Regions from separate parts of the Streptomyces sp. NPDC057302 genome, predicted to be linked through region 4. Evidence: riboswitches for the same ligand, from Rfam matches in the RefSeq annotation. Region 4 holds a riboswitch; each other region holds the start of a gene.

Region 1 (4,008 bases), on a different contig from region 4:
AGAGGTTGGAGACCTGCGGCTCGATGCACTCGTACACGCCCGCGATGGACGCGATCGTGGCGGTGGGCGCGATCGCGAGAAGCAGCGAGTTGCGCATGCCGGTCACGGCGATACGTTCCCGCAGCGCGGCCCAGCGCTCCGGCCAGGTCAGCTCGACGCCGTAGTGGTCGGGGTGCAGGACGCCGCGCGCGGTGCGGGTCTTCTCCCAGGCGGGGACGGGTCCGTTGCGCTCGGCTAGGTCGGCGGACGCCTCGTACGCGGCGAGCATGATCCGCTCGGCGATGCGCGTCGAGAGGGCGCGCGCGGCAGGGGAGTCGAAGGGCAGCTTCAGCTGGAAGAAGACGTCCTGCAGACCCATCGCGCCCAGGCCCACCGGACGCCACCTGGCGTTCGAACGGCCGGCCTGCTCGGTCGGGTAGAAGTTGATGTCGACCACGCGGTCGAGGAACGTGACGGCGGTGCGTACGGTCTCGTCGAGCCGCTCCCAGTCGATGTCACCCGCGGCGGTGTCCACGAAGGCGCCGAGGTTCACCGAACCCAGGTTGCAGACGGCCGTCTCCCCGTCGTCCGTCACCTCCAGGATCTCCGTGCAGAGGTTGGAGGAGTGGACCGTGTGGCCGGGCTCCGCCGTCTGGTTGGCGGTGCGGTTGGCGGCGTCCTTGAACGTCATCCAGCCGTTGCCGGTCTGCGCCAGGGTGCGCATCATGCGGCCGTACAGGTCGCGGGCCGGGATGGTCTTGCGGGCGAGCCCGGCGGCCTCGGCCTTGCGGTACGCGGCGTCGAACTCGTCGCCCCACAGGTCGACGAGCTCGGGCACGTCGGCGGGGGAGAACAGCGACCAGTCCTGGCTCGCGGCGACCCGGCGCATGAACTCGTCCGGGATCCAGTGCGCGAGGTTGAGATTGTGCGTGCGCCGCTGGTCCTCGCCCGTGTTGTCGCGCAGCTCCAGGAACTCCTCGATGTCGGAGTGCCACGTCTCCAGGTAGACCGCGGCGGCGCCCTTGCGCCGGCCGCCCTGGTTCACGGCGGCGACGGAGGCGTCCAGGGTCTTGAGGAACGGCACGATGCCGTTGGAGTGGCCGTTCGTGCCGCGGATCAGCGAACCGCGGGCGCGGATGCGGGAGTACGAGAGGCCGATGCCGCCCGCGTGCTTGGAGAGGCGCGCGACCTGGTGGTAGCGGTCGTAGATGGAGTCCAGCTCGTCCAGCGGGGAGTCGAGGAGGTAGCAGGAGGACATCTGCGGGTGCCGGGTGCCGGAGTTGAAGAGCGTCGGCGAGGACGGCAGGTAGTCCAGGCGGCTCATCAGGCGGTACAGGGAGGCGACTTCGTCCACCGCGCGCAGGCTCCCGTCCTCCGCCAGGCCGCTCGCGACGCGCAGCATGAAGTGCTGCGGGGTCTCGATGACCTGCCGGGTGATCGGGTGGCGAAGCAGATAGCGGCTGTGCAGGGTGCGCAGGCCGAAGTAGCCGAAGCGGAAGTCCGCGCCGTCCTGGAGGGCGTCCTGGACGAGAGCGTCCAGGTGTTCGGCGTGGTCGACGACGAACGCGGCGGTGCGGTCCGCGATCAGGCCCTCGCGGTGCCCCACGGCGACCGAGTCGGAGAAGGAGCGCACGCCCTGCGACGCGGCCTCGTCACGGATGCTGAGGCTGAGGAGCCTGGCCGCGAGCTGCGAGTACGTCGGGTCCTCGGAGATGAGCCCCGCGGCGGCCTCGGTCGCCAGCTCCCGCAGCTCCGCTGTGCTCTCTGCGTCCCCCCTGGCCGAGCGGCCACGCAGCGCGGCGGCCGCGACTCTGCCGGGGTCGGCGTCGGGGAGGTCGGCGGTGAGGTCGGTCAGGGTACGCAGCAGCGCGGTTCCTGGGCCGTCGGCGGTCTGCTGACCGTCGGTGGTCTGCGCTGACGCAGGTTCGGCTGGCGCGATGGTCACGGAGCACTCCCTCGCTCGGCTCGGAGCCTCGGGGAGGGGAGGAGTGACACACGGGGGCGCCCAGGGCAGGGCTGCGCTCCGCGTCCACCAGCCCATTCCACGAGGCCCGGACGTCGTTGGCACCCGGACCGGTCGGAACGGGCGCGCTGCCGACAGGTCTTCGGACTAGAGAGCACGACAAATGCGTACTCATACACCGTTGCGGGACAGTTCCGGACTTGCACCGGATTCCCCTGCGGCGACAGCGAGCACGAGCATACATCTTGTGCTGGCTCTGAGTGGCAGCCCCATATCTTGTGTCGGGGTGCGTCGCAGTGCATGAGAACGGGCCGCCGGATTCCTCCGGCGGCCCGTGTGGCGTACGTAGCGGGACGTACGTGGCGGAAGGGTCAGTGCCCGCCCGGCGCCCCCACCGTGGCCGGCGGCAGGTCCTCCACGACGCCCGGGTCGCCCGCGTCCGCGGTGTAGTCCCCGGGAGAGGTCTCGTCGATGCCGTCAGGGGCCTTCACGGCGCGCAGGACGAACGTCATGACCACGGTGACCACCACGTTCAGGACGAACGCCGTGAGGCCGATGTAGCCGATCTCGCCGATGCCGGGGATCTCGTCGGACGAGCCGCCGAAGTGCTTCTGCGTCGGCGAGGCGACCCCGTACGCGGCGACCGTTCCGTAGACCATGCCGACCGCCCAGCCCGCGAGCAGCGCCCACCGGTGGAACCACCGCGTGAACAGGCCGCCGACCAGTGCGGGCATGGTCTGCAGGATCCAGATGCCGCCCAGGAGCTGGAAGTTGATCGCGACCGTCTTGTCCATGGTGAGGACGAAGGCCAGCGCGCCGACCTTCACCAGGAGCGAGACCAGCTTGGAGATCTTCATCTCCTGTGCGGGTGTCGCGTCCGGCTTGAGGAAGTCCTTGTAGATGTTCCTGGTGAAGAGATTCGCTGCCGCGATCGACATGATGGCGGCCGGTACGAGCGCGCCGATGCCGATCGCCGCGAACGCGACGCCGGTGAACCAGTCCGGGAACATCGTCTCGAACAGCTGCGGGATCGCCAGCTGCCCGTTCTCCACCTTGACCCCGGCCGCGATCGCCATGAAGCCGAGCAGCGCCAGCAGGCCCAGCATCAGCGAGTAGAGCGGCAGGATCGTGGTGTTGCGGCGGATCACGTTGCGGCTCTTGGAGGAGAGCGTCGCCGTGATCGAGTGCGGGTACATGAACAGCGCGAGCGCGGAGCCGAGCGCGAGCGTGGCGTAGGTCCACTGCCCCGTGTGGCCCGGCGCGAGGCCCGCGACGGGCTTGCCCGCCGCCTCGTTCGCCGACGAGAACTTGTCGTTCGCCGCCTGGAAGATCTCGTCGAAGCCGCCGAGCTTGATCGGGATGTAGATGATCGCGACGGCGATCACGAGGTAGATCAGACCGTCCTTCACGAACGCGATCAGCGCGGGGGCGCGCAGACCCGACGAGTACGTGTACGCGGCGAGCACCGCGAACGCGATCAGGAGCGGCAGGTCCTTGACGAACCAGTTGGTGTCCGGACCGCCGCCGACGCCCATGACGTCGAGCACGGCCTGGATGCCGACCAGTTGGAGCGCGATGTACGGCATCGTGGCGAGGATGCCGGTGACCGCGACGGCGAGCGAGAGCCCCTTGGAGCCGAAGCGCCCGCGCACGAAGTCCGAGGTCGTCACGTACCCGTGCTTGTGCGAGACCGACCACAGGCGCGGCAGGAAGGTGAAGATCAGCGGGTAGACGAGGATCGTGTACGGCACCGCGAAGAAGCCGGCCGCGCCCGCCGCGTAGATCGCCGCCGGGACGGCGACGAAGGTGTACGCGGTGTAGAGGTCGCCGCCGAGCAGGAACCACGTGACCCAGGTGCCGAACGAGCGGCCTCCCAGGCCCCATTCGTCCAGGCTCTCGGTCTCGGCCTTGCGCCAGCGCGCGGCCAGGAAGCCCATCGCCGTGACGGCGGCGAAGAAGAAGATGAAGACGGCGAGGGCGATGCCGTTGACGCCGCCCGTGTCCGCTGCGAGCTCGTTCATCGGGTCGCACCCCCCTGGGCCTGCTCGGCCTTGCGGGCGCGCTGG
Region 2 (4,008 bases), on a different contig from region 4:
GGTCGTCGAGCGCGGGACCGTCCTGGACCTGGTGGAGGACGAGCTCGCCGCCCTGGGCGCGGAGTATCCGTGGGCGCCCCTCGACGAGATCCGCGAGCTCTTCGAACGCAACGCCCTGGCACGGGAGTTGCCCGCTTTCTTCACCACGGATGCCTATGCCCGCCACCTCGCGCACCGCCCGGAGGGACAGTCATGACCACAGCCATTCGCCGGGTCGGTGTGGTGGGCGGCGGCCAGATGGGCGCCGGGATCGCCGAGGTGTGTGCCCGCGCCGGTCTGGACACCGTCGTCTGCGAAGCCGACGCCCTCGCGGCCCGCGCCGCCCGCGAGCGGGTCGCCGTCTCGCTCGAACGTGCTGTACAGCGGGGCAAGTTGGACCGCATCGGCGCCGAGGACGCACTGGCCCGGATGGTCTTCACCGGCAGCCTCGACGACCTGGCCGACCGCCAGCTCGTCGTCGAGGCGGTCGTCGAGGACAGCGCGGCGAAGACGGAGGTCTTCGCCGCCCTCGACAAGATCGTCGAGGACCCCGACGCGATCCTGGCCACCAACACCTCCTCCCTCCCGGTCATGCGTCTGGGCATGGCGACCCGGCGTGCCGACCGTGTCGTCGGGCTGCACTTCTTCAACCCCGTTCCCGTCCTTCCGCTGGTCGAGATCGTCTCCTCGCTGCACACGGCGGCGCGGACCGTCGCCGCCGTCGAGGAGTTCGCCACGCACGGCCTGGGCAAGACGGTCGTCCGGTCCAAGGACAGGGCGGGCTTCGTCGTCAACGCGCTGCTCGTGCCCTACCTCCTCTCCGCGATCCGGATGACGGAGTCGGGCTTCGCGACGGCCGCCGACGTCGACGCGGGCATGGAGCTGGGCTGCGCGCACCCGATGGGGCCGCTGAAGCTGGCGGACCTGATCGGCCTGGACACGGTCGCCTCCATCTCCGCGTCGCTCTACGAAGAGTTCAAGGAACCCCTGTACGCGCCGCCGCCGCTGCTCCGGCGCATGGTGGAGGCAGGGCTGCTGGGACGCAAGAGCGGCCGCGGGTTCCACACCTACGACCGGGGCTGAGGGGCCCGGGTCCGCCGCCGGGGCTGAGGGGCCCGCGGCTGCTGTGAGCGGGGGCGCGGAACGGACTGGTGATCCGTTCCGCGCCCCCGCACGCGTTGCCCCGGGCCGGGGTCGGGCCGGGTGCGGGCCGGGGTCGGGCCGGGTGCGGGCCGGGGTCGGGCCGGGTGCGGGCCGGGGTCGGGCCGGGGTCGGGCCGGGGTCCGTGTCTCACCTCACGGTCCGGAATGTGATCAGTACTGCCCAAGAAGCCGACCACCCCTTAGCCTGACCAGTGCAGCTGGTTCGCCCTGTCCGCCAGGCAGACGCGTCGCAAGAGGGAACCCGGTGGGAATCCGGGACTGCCCCGCAGCGGTAAGTGGGAACGACCGCCGTCATACGCACTGGATCCGAGCGCGGATCCGGGAAGCGACGGCCAGTAGGAACCTGTTTCGGCAGGTGTGCCCGCGAGTCCGAAGACCTGCCCGTTGCCCGTACGTGACCCCTCACGTGCGGACATCCCGGTGACCTCGTGGGCGGGTCGGCGTACAGATCAGGTGGAGTACCGCAGCACCGCGCCGACGGCGCGTGTTCGGTCCGCCGGATTCGTCACCCCTTCGCGTCCGTGTCCCGTCCCCGGGATCTCAAGGAGTCATCTCGCGAAGGAGATTTCCGTGACATCGAAGTCCGCAGCCGCGGCAGCACGCGCCACCGTGTACGGCTACCCCCGCCAGGGCCCGAACCGGGAACTGAAGAAGGCCGTCGAGGGGTACTGGAAGGGCCGCGTCAGCGCCGACGCCCTCCGGGACACCGCGGCGCAGCTGCGCCGGTCCACCTGGCAGCACCTGGCCGCCGCAGGCATCCATGAGGTGCCGACCGGTGACTTCTCGTACTACGACCACGTCCTGGACACCAGCGTCATGGTCGGCGCCATCCCCCGGCGGCACCGCGAGGCCGTCGACACCGACGCGCTCGACGGCTATTTCGCGATGGCCCGCGGCACCCAGGACGTGGCGCCGCTCGAAATGACCAAGTGGTTCGACACGAACTACCACTACCTCGTACCGGAACTCGGCCCCGACACCGTCTTCACCGCCGACCCCGCCAAGCAGGTGGGCGAGTTGAAGGAGGCCATCGCGCTCGGCCTCGCGGCGCGCCCGGTCCTCGTCGGCCCGGTCACCTATCTGCTGCTCGCCAAGCCCGCGCCCGGCGTGGCCGCCGACTTCGAGCCGCTCACCCTCCTTGACCGTCTGCTGCCCGTGTACGCCGAGGTCCTCGCCGACCTGCGCGCCGCGGGCGCCGAGTGGGTGCAGCTCGACGAGCCCGCCCTGGTCCAGGACCGCACCCCGGCCGAGCTCAACGCCGCCGCCCGCGCCTACCGCGACCTGGGAGCCCTCACCGACCGCCCCAAGCTCCTCGTCGGCTCCTACTTCGGCAGGCTCGGCGAGGCCCTCCCCGTCCTCGCCAAGGCGCCGGTCGACGGCCTCGCGCTGGACTTCACCGAGGCCGCCGCGAGCCAGCTCCAGGACCTCGCCGCCGTCGGCGGACTGCCCGGCAAGCGTCTGGTCGCGGGCGTCGTCAACGGCCGCAACATCTGGATCAACGACCTGGAGAAGTCCCTGTCCACGCTGGGCACGCTCCTCGGCCTCGCCGACCGGGTCGACGTCTCCGCGTCCTGCTCCCTCCTGCACGTCCCGCTCGACGCCACCGCCGAACGGGACATCGACCCGCAGATCGCCCGCTGGCTGGCCTTCGCCCACCAGAAGACCGCCGAGATCGCCACGCTCGCCCGCGGCCTGGCCCAGGGCACGGGCGCCATCACGGCCGAACTCTCCGCCAACCGCGCCGATCTGGCGTCCCGCACGGGATCCGCCCTCACCCACGACCCCGCCGTGCGCTCCCGCGTCGCCGCCGTCACCGACGCCGACGCCCGCCGCGCGCACGCCTACCCGGAGCGTGCGGCGGCCCAGCGGACCCGGCTCGGCCTGCCGCAGCTGCCCACAACAACCATCGGATCCTTCCCACAGACCACCGAACTGCGCACGGCGCGGGCCGACTTGCGCGCCGGGCGCATCGACACGACCGGCTACGAGGAGCGCATCAAGAACGAGATCCGCGAGGTCCTCGCCTTCCAGGAGAAGGCCGGCATCGACGTCCTGGTGCACGGCGAGCCCGAACGCAACGACATGGTGCAGTACTTCGCCGAACAGCTCACCGGCTACCTGGCCACGCAGCACGGCTGGGTCCAGTCGTACGGCACCCGCTATGTGCGCCCGCCGGTCCTGGCCGGCGACATCTCCCGGCCCGAGCCGATGACGGTGCGCTGGACCTCGTACGCCAACTCACTCACCGACCGCCCCGTCAAGGGCATGCTCACCGGTCCGGTCACCATGCTCGCCTGGTCCTTCGTCCGCGACGACCAGCCGCTCGGCGACACGGCACGCCAGGTCGCCCTCGCCCTGCGCGACGAGGTCAACGACCTGGAGACGGCTGGCACTTCGGTCATCCAGGTCGACGAGCCCGCGCTGCGCGAGACCCTGCCGCTGCGCGCCGCCGACCACCCCGAGTACCTGGAGTGGGCCACGGAGTCCTTCCGCCTCACCACCAGCGGCGTCCGGCCGGACACGCAGATCCACACCCACATGTGCTACGCCGAGTTCGGCGACATCGTCCAGGCCATCGACGACCTCGACGCCGACGTCATCAGCCTGGAAGCCGCCCGCTCGCACATGCAGGTGGCCCGCGAACTCGCCGAGCACGGCTACCCGCGCGAGGCGGGACCCGGCGTCTACGACATCCACTCCCCGCGCGTACCGAGCGTGCAGGAGGCAGCCGCCCTGCTGCGCAAGGGACTTGAGGCCATCCCGGCCGAACGGCTGTGGGTGAACCCCGACTGCGGCCTCAAGACCCGCGGCTGGCCGGAGACCAAGGCCTCTCTGGAGAACCTGGTCGCGGCGGCGCGCGAGGTAC
Region 3 (4,008 bases), on a different contig from region 4:
ACAGCCCTTGAACCGCGAGGGCGGCGGAGTTGACCGAGTTGCCCGACGCGCCGGGGAAGCCGCCGTCCGTCAGCTGCTTGGAGGCGATCCAGGCCAGGGCTTTGTCGACGGCCTTTCCGGAGCCGGCGTCCTTCACCAGGTCCAGGGCCATGGCGGCCATCGCGGTGGAGTCCACTTCGGAGTCGCCGGTCGAGGGGATGAGGCTCGGCCAGGCGCCCGACGACTTCTGCAGGCTCGCCAGGTAGGCGGCCGGGGCAGCGGCCGCCGTGTTCTCCCCGGCGCGCAGCTGGGCGATGACGCCGAGGGACTGCGAGAACACGGAAGGGGCGTACGTGTAGGCGCCCTTGGCGGGGCAGCTGCGGTCCGGGGCCTGACTCGGGGCCTTGCAGACCGCCTTGTCGAGCGCCGCGATCAGGTCCTGACCCGCGAAGTCGCGCGGGTCGCGGCCGACAGCCTGCGCGAGCACCGCCACCTTGCCGAGCGAGCCGCCCGAGGCGTGCGAAGTACCCACACCTGTCCAGTCGTTGACGGTACGGCCCGGCGACGAAGCGTCCTTGCCCTTGTCGTCGAGGAAGTCGACGATGCCGCGCAGCACGTTGTTGCCGTGGCCGGTGGCCGCCAGGGCGTAGGCGCCGTCGATGGTCAGGCCGTAGTCGGCGAAGCCCGTCCCGGCGATGTTCTCGTAGTAGTGGCCCTGCTTGAGGCGGGAGCCGGCGGTGAGGTAGGCCGTGCCCTTCTTCAGGTCCGGGCCCTCACCCTTGGCCCAGGGCGGGTTCGGGCCGCCCGTGCCCGGAGGGTCGGAGGGGTCGGCCGGGTCCGACGGATCGGTGGTCGGCGGCTGCGGCGGGTCCGGCCGCTTGGTGGTGAGGGCGGCGAGGCTGGTGCGGGCACCGGCGAAGGCGGCGCTCCACGTCGGGTAGATCTCCGGCTCGGTCGCGCCTTCGTCGGAGCCGAACCCGCCCGCCTTGGTCTGCTGCCGCGACAGCCAGGAGACCGCGGCGTCCGCGCGCTTCGTGTCACCGAGGAGACGCAGCGCCTGGGCGGACTTGCCGGTGGTGTTGACGTCACCGGTGGCCACACCCGCGTAGGCGCCGAAGGCCCCGCTGGGCAGCTGGGCGGCGCGCAGGTTCTTGCGGGCCTTGGTCACGGCCTCGGAGTGCCCGCCGGCCTGCTGGAGAGCGATCGTCGCGTACGGCGTGGTGGCGGGGTCGCTGTAGTTGCAGGAGTCGCCGTCGCGGATCAGCGTGGGGCTGAAACCGCCGTCCTTGCACTGATGGGTGGCCACCCGCGCGACGGCGGCAGCGGGCGGACGAACCCCGGCGCGCTGGAGCGCGAGCACGGCGAGTGCCTGCGTCTCCACGTCCCCCACGTCCGGGAAGTCGCCCTTGGCGACGCATCCCGACGTGCCGCCTTCGGTGCACGCGCTCTTGGCGAGATCGCCCGCCAGGTCATGGCCGCCGAAGGAGCGCGGATCGCCCTCGGTGCTCACGGCGAGCAGAGCGAGCAGCGCGGCCCCCGAGGGGCTCGGCGCTTTGCCGCTGCCCTGCGGGTAGGCGAACTCGTCGCTGTGCGCGGCGAGATAGGACTTCATCTTGTCGAGCGTCCCGCTGCCGCCACCGGCGGCGGCGAGGGCGAGCGCGGTCTGGGCCGTCTGGTAGAGATTGGGGCCCTCTGCGCCCTCGTCCTGCAGGTGGTCGCCGTCGGTGAGCCTGCCCTTCAGCCACTTCTGCGCCGCGGGCAGGTCGACCTCGCCGGGATCGACGTCGGGCGGGGTGTCACCGGGATCGCTCTGGCCGCCCGCGCGGACCTGGGCGGGCGTGAAAGAGGGCCCGCCGCCGGCGCCGTCCGGGTCGGTCGGCCCGAACACCCACGCCTCGACCGCGCCGTTCTTGGGCTTCTGGCTCATGGCACCGAGCGGGCTGTACGTCCAGTAGTCCTGCCCCGGTGGTGCGATCCAGTACGACCAGTACGCGGACGCGGGCGGGGTGAGCTTGCACGCCTCCTCGCCCTTGGTCGGGTACTGGCCGCCGGAGTCGAACTCGGCATGTCCGAGGCGGCAGATGAAGGCGGGCCCGTCGTGCTCGGTGCCGACCGTACTGAAGCCGGCTTCGTGCAGGAGGTCGTAGCCGGTGGTGGGACTCGCGTCGCAGCCGCGGACGAGGCCACCACCCCAGTCGGAGAAGTCCACCGCGACGACCGCCCCCTTGGACGGGGTGCAGTTGGCCATCGGATCGGCGGCCGCGGGAGTGGCGTGGTGCAGCGTCAACGCCCCACCACCCACCGACAAGGCGGCCGCGCACAGCAGCGAGACGCATCTCGCGCGTATTCCCCGGCCCGGTCTGTTGCTGGTCCCCACCACTGCCCCCTGGACGTTCACCGTGGCAGAGGTGTGCGTGACCGGCGGTCCGGGGCCGTAGCCCGCACAGAGGAACCGTCCGTACCACGCCGTAGTCCGCGACGGCGTCAGTGCTTGTCCCCAGACCAGGTAATCCGGCTCGTCCGCCGTGCAGTTGAGATGCGCGGCGAACCTACGGTTGCGGGTCAGCGCCGGAATTCGACCGGCTTCCCCTGGTGGCTGAGCTTAGATTCGGGCGAATTAGAGCACAGTTACGAATGAGGTGACAAGGGTGTGCGGGACTTGTGATGTTCGAGTAACGTCCCGTGCTGCCGAGCGGGGGAATCTGGTGCGACTCCAGAGCTGACGCGCAGCGGTGTGGACCGGCCGGAGGGCCGGAACAAGCCCGAATGCCCGACCGGCCCTGCAAGCAAGGACGTCGCACCACGCGCTCGGGCGACGGCCACGTGCCACCTGGCCTGGCCCTTCGTACACTCCCGTACTCGGCGCCGACCGGCGGAGGGACGTGCGGCCGACGCCCCCTCTTCCCGGGAGCACCCCGCCATGACCTCCACCCACGCGGCCCGCCGCACGCTGCTGGCCCTGCCCGCCGCACTCACCGCCCTCGCCCTGACGGCGCTGCCCGCCGCCGCGACGGCCTCGCCCGCCCAGATAGCCACATCCAAGACGAACGGCGTGTCCTACCTCAGATCCCTGCAAGGCGCCGACGGCTCCTACGCGGGCGCGGGACTCTCCAATGAATGGGCCTTCTCAGCCTTCGCCGCGGCAGGAACGGCGGCCGTCGACGTCATACCCGGCGGCGATGCCACCAAGAACGCCCGCACCGTCTACCGCAACCACCTCGCGGCCGCGGGCTGGCCGGGCACGTCGCCGGTGGTCACCGACTACGAGCGCGGCATCATCAACGCCTACTCGGCGGGCATCGACCCGGCCCGGGTGTCGGCGAGCCGCAACCTGATCGCCGACACCTACGCCTACTGGCAGAACTCCGCGCCCGGTTACTGGGGCACGCCCACCAACTTCAACGGCACGGTCTTCGCGCTGCTCTCGCTGGGCGGGGCCAAGACCCAGGCCGGAGCCCAGCGGGTGCCGCAGGCGCTCCTCGACAAGTCGGTCGCCACGGTCCGCGCCAACCAGCACGACGACGGCGGCTGGAACTTCAGCAAGGCCGAGGGAGATCCCGCCGCGCTCGCCGCCGCCAGCGACATCGACATGACCGGCGCGGCCATGGCCTCCCTGTGCGTCTCCGGCGTCCCCGCCGCCGACCCCGCCGTCACCAGGGCCAAGAGCTTCCTGAAGTCGAAGCTCATCAACAACTCCGGCGCCTTCGACGCCATGTTCGGCGCCAACACCGACTCCAACGGCTGGGCGGTATCGGGCCTCAACGCCTGCGGCATCAACCCGCAGACCGGCGACTTCCTGACCCGGGCGGGCAAGACGCCGGTGGACTTCCTCATCGCCCAGCAGTTCAAGCCCGGCGGCGGCTTCAAGTACCTGCCCACCGACACCACTCCATCCGCCTACGCCTCCATCGACGGCCTGCGTGCCGTCGTGGGTGGCGGCTTCGCATCGGCCCCTCCGGCCCCGGCCACCGTGGGCGCTTCGCGTTGGGTGGCCACCACTGGTTTCACCCCGGGCACCCAGACGAACCT
Region 4 (4,008 bases):
CCGACGAAGCCGACCGGCACACCGATGACGGCGGCGGGGCGCGGCGCCCCCTCCTCGATCATTTCGAGCAGGCGGAACAGCGCGGTGGGCGCGTTGCCGACGGCTATCACCGCGCCTTCCATGCGATCGCGCCAGAGTTCCAGGGCGGCGGCGCTGCGGGTGGTGCCGAGCTTCGCCGCGAGATCGGGGACCGCCGGGTCGGACAGGGTGCACACCACGTCGTTGTCGGCGGGCAGCCGCTTGCGGGTGACGCCGCTGGCGACCATGGCCACGTCGCACAGGATGGGCGCGCCGGCGCGCAGGGCCTCGCGGGCGCGGGCGACCACGTCCGGGGTGAAAGCGAGGTCGCGTACGAGGTCGACCATGCCGCAGGCGTGGATCATGCGGACCGCGACCTGGCTCACGTCGGCGGGCAGGCCCGACAGATCCGCCTCCGCGCGGATCGTGGCGAAGGACTGGCGGTAGATCGCCGGTCCGTCCTTCTCGTACTGATGCACAGTGCGTTCGCTCTCTTGATAGGGCAGGGGACGGTCAAGTGTTGCAGGGTTGTTCATGTGTTCATGCGTAGTCAGCCGCGGGCCGCGGCCACAGCGGCGGCCAGCGCCGCGCCGGGGCTGCCGGGGATGCTCGCCGGAGCGTCCCGTTTCCCGCCGTGTACGCGGGAGATCTGGTGTCCCTCGGGAGTGGCGACGACGTCGATCCACTCCCCGTGGGGATGTCCGCACCGGCGCTCGCACCCGGACCAGTACACGGGCAGCGCCCCGACGGGCCCCAACGCCGCTTGCGCCGTGCCGCGTACGTCGTCCAGGGCCTTGGCGCAGCCGGGCCTGCCGATGCAGGCCCCCACGCCGGTCCAGGGGGAGTCGGACGCGGTGATGAGGCCGAGGGCCCCGAGATCCGCCAGGAGTTGAGCGGCCGCTGTCCGCCCGACTCCCGGCAGGACGACTCCGCGCCAGGGGGTCAGCCGCAGCTCGCCGCTGCCGTGGTGGCGGGCGATGTCCGCCAGTGCCGTCCACTGGGCCGCGCCGACACTGCCCAGCGGCAGGCCGACGGACAGCGCGGCCGTGTCGCGGGGGCCGGGCACGACGCCGAGGGCGGGCCCGGCCGCGTCCTGGGGAAGCGGAACGGTGATGCGGGTGGGGGCGAAACCGGCCTGCCGCAGGCGGAGCTGGACCGCGTCCAGGAGGGGGCCGACGCCGCCGGGCAGATCCGTCACCCGCCAGGAACTCGCGTCGGGCGCCTGCTCCAGGAAGGCCTCGGCCGCGATGAGCGCGGCTTGTGGTGCCCGCGCGGCAGGGATCAGGACGGCGTCGTCCGCCGGACCGATCCGCAGCAGGGCCTGGTCCTCGCCCCGCGCCGTCAGGGTCACGTCGCCGCCGAGGGCCGCCACGTCGCCGCGGCCGTCGTCGAGGGCGAACAAGAACCTGCCGGACAGGGCGGTGGCCCGGTCGCTGGCGCACAGCAGCTCGTCCAGGACGGCCGGCCACGGACGGATGTCCCGCTCGCCCAGACCGTCGAGACCCGAGAGCGGAGAGGCCACCACATTGCGCACCCGCTCATGACGTTCCGAGGGCAAAAGCCCCGATTCGGCAAGCATGCGGGCCAGTTCGCTCCCGCGGTCCGCACGCAGCCCGCGCAGCTGCACATTGCCCCGCGATGTGAGATGCAACTCCCCGTCTCCAAGACGCTGGGCCACATCCCGCAGTACGTCCGCCTGCCCGACGCTCAGCAGACCGCCGGGGACCCGGACGCGGGCCAGGGCCCCGTCGTCCGCCCGGTGCAGCCGCAGCGTCCCGGGGCATGCGTCGCCGCGGCCGCGGGCAGACTCGTCTCCCGAGAGCGCGGGCTGGGGGACCGATGGGGGCATGGCGGCGAGCATACCGACCCATCGCACCAGGTCCGCCTGCCCCCCAGCAGATGATCGGCCCTTAGTATTCCTGGTGACGGGCCAGCCGGCCCGTCGTCGCCACAGACGGCGACAAGGGGAGGAAGCCCGGTGCGATTCCGGCGCGGTCCCGCCACTGTGAGCCCGGTGCGCATGCCGGGTGAGTCAGGAACTCCCTTCCCCGAGCTCTCGTCCGCTCGAGCAGGGGAAGACGCCATCGACACCACCCGGGGCGTGGACACCCCGAGGAAGGCCCGACGCCGCATGATCCTGCTCCTGTCGACGTCCGACACCGACCTGCTCAGCGCCCGCGCCGCCGCCGGCCCGGTCGACTACCGCTACGCGAACCCCTCCCGGCTCCCGCTCGAGGACCTTCCGCAGCTCCTGGACGGCACCGACCTGGTCGTCGTACGCCTCCTCGGCGGCGTGCGCGCCTGGCAGGACGGCCTCGACCAAGTCGTGGCGACCGGACGGCCCGTGGTCGTCCTCACCGGCGAACAGGCCCCCGACGCCCAGCTGATGGCCGCGTCCACCGTGCCGATCGGCATCGCGGCCGAGGCCCACGCCTACCTGGCCCACGGCGGCCCCGGCAACCTGGAGCAGCTGGCCCGGTTCCTCTCCGACACCGTCCTGCTCACCGGCCACGGCTTCGAGCCGCCCGCCCCCGCGCCCTCGTGGGGCCCGCTGGAGCGCACCGCACGCCAGGTCGAGGGACCGACCGTCGCGGTGCTCTACTACCGCGCCCACCACATGAGCGGCAACACCGCCTTCATCGACAGCCTGTGCCGCGCGGTCGAGGACGCGGGCGCGCGCCCGCTGCCGCTGTACGTCGCCTCGCTGCGCACCCCCGAACCCGAACTCATCGATGAACTGCGCGCCGCCGACGCGATCGTGACCACGGTCCTCGCGGCGGGCGGCACGCGGCCCGCCGAGGCCTCTGCGGGCGGTGACGACGAGTCCTGGGACGCCGGAGCCCTCACCGGACTCGACGTACCCATCCTCCAGGCGCTCTGCCTCACCAGCTCGCGCACCGACTGGGAGGACAACGACGAGGGCGTGTCGCCGCTGGACGCGGCGAGCCAGATCGCGGTCCCCGAGTTCGACGGCCGCCTGATCACGGTGCCGTTCTCCTTCAAGGAGATCGACGAGGACGGACTTCCCGCGTACGTCGCCGACGCCGAGCGCGCCGCCCGCGTGGCCGGCATCGCCGTGCGGCACGCGCGCCTTCGCCACATCCCGGCCGCCGACAAGCGCATCGCCCTTGTCCTGTCCGCCTACCCGACCAAGCACTCCCGGATCGGCAACGCGGTCGGCCTCGACACCCCCGCGAGCGCCGTCTCCCTGTTGCGCCGACTCCAGGCCGAGGGATACGACTTCGGTACGGAGGAGGTGCCAGGCCTCGCCTCGGGTGACGGCGACGAGCTGATCTACGCGCTGATCGAGGCGGGCGGCCACGACCAGGAGTGGCTCACCGAGGAGCAGCTGGCCCGCAACCCCGTCCGCATCCCGGCGGCCGACTACCGCCGCTGGTTCGCCACGCTTCCCGCCGAGCTGCGCGAGTCCGTGGAGCAGCACTGGGGCCCCGCCCCCGGCGAGATGTTCGTGGACCGGTCGAGCAACCCTGAGGGCGACATCGTCCTCGCGGCCCTGCGCCGCGGCAACCTGCTCATCCTCATCCAGCCGCCGCGCGGCTTCGGCGAGAACCCGATCGCGATCTACCACGACCCCGATCTGCCGCCCTCGCACCACTACTTGGCCGCCTACCGCTGGATCGCCGCCTCCGCCGACGACAACGGCTTCGGCGCCGACGCGATGATCCACCTGGGCAAGCACGGCAACCTCGAATGGCTGCCCGGCAAGAACGCGGGCCTCTCCGCCGCCTGCGGCCCCGACGCCGCCCTCGGCGACCTGCCCCTGATCTACCCGTTCCTGGTCAACGACCCGGGGGAGGGCACGCAGGCCAAGCGGCGCGTGCACGCCACCCTCGTGGACCACCTCGTACCGCCGATGGCCCGCGCCGACAGCTACGGCGACATCGCCCGCCTGGAACAACTCCTGGACGAGCACGCCCAGATCGCCGCGATGGACCCGGCGAAGCTGCCCGCGATCCGCGCCCAGATCTG

What was found. Region 4 has a riboswitch for cobalamin ahead of cobN (cobaltochelatase subunit CobN). Riboswitches for the same ligand answer to the same signal wherever they lie in the genome.
Region 1: another riboswitch for cobalamin. It lies ahead of ACFUPX_RS36355 (ribonucleoside-diphosphate reductase subunit alpha); the one in region 4 lies ahead of cobN (cobaltochelatase subunit CobN).
Region 2: another riboswitch for cobalamin. It lies ahead of metE (5-methyltetrahydropteroyltriglutamate--homocysteine S-methyltransferase); the one in region 4 lies ahead of cobN (cobaltochelatase subunit CobN).
Region 3: another riboswitch for cobalamin. It lies ahead of ACFUPX_RS17630 (prenyltransferase/squalene oxidase repeat-containing protein); the one in region 4 lies ahead of cobN (cobaltochelatase subunit CobN).

What each region holds. Positions count from the first base shown of each region.
Region 1 covers NZ_JBHUZJ010000081.1:8,716-12,723, reverse strand. The annotation lists gene ACFUPX_RS36355 (ribonucleoside-diphosphate reductase subunit alpha) at 1-1,924, opposite strand, end outside; cobalamin riboswitch at 2,058-2,195, opposite strand; gene mctP (monocarboxylate uptake permease MctP) at 2,314-3,963, opposite strand; gene ACFUPX_RS36345 (DUF3311 domain-containing protein) at 3,960-4,008, opposite strand, start outside.
Region 2 covers NZ_JBHUZJ010000021.1:81,715-85,722, reverse strand. The annotation lists gene aceB (malate synthase A) at 1-196, shown strand, start outside; gene ACFUPX_RS17715 (3-hydroxybutyryl-CoA dehydrogenase) at 193-1,062, shown strand; cobalamin riboswitch at 1,324-1,542, shown strand; gene metE (5-methyltetrahydropteroyltriglutamate--homocysteine S-methyltransferase) at 1,713-4,008, shown strand, end outside.
Region 3 covers NZ_JBHUZJ010000021.1:59,669-63,676, forward strand. The annotation lists gene ACFUPX_RS17630 (prenyltransferase/squalene oxidase repeat-containing protein) at 1-2,356, opposite strand, end outside; cobalamin riboswitch at 2,463-2,615, opposite strand; cobalamin riboswitch at 2,675-2,751, shown strand; gene ACFUPX_RS17635 (hypothetical protein) at 2,900-4,008, shown strand, end outside.
Region 4 covers NZ_JBHUZJ010000037.1:29,542-33,549, reverse strand. The annotation lists gene ACFUPX_RS24610 (precorrin-8X methylmutase) at 1-497, opposite strand, end outside; gene cobG (precorrin-3B synthase) at 569-1,879, opposite strand; cobalamin riboswitch at 1,928-2,080, shown strand; gene cobN (cobaltochelatase subunit CobN) at 2,150-4,008, shown strand, end outside.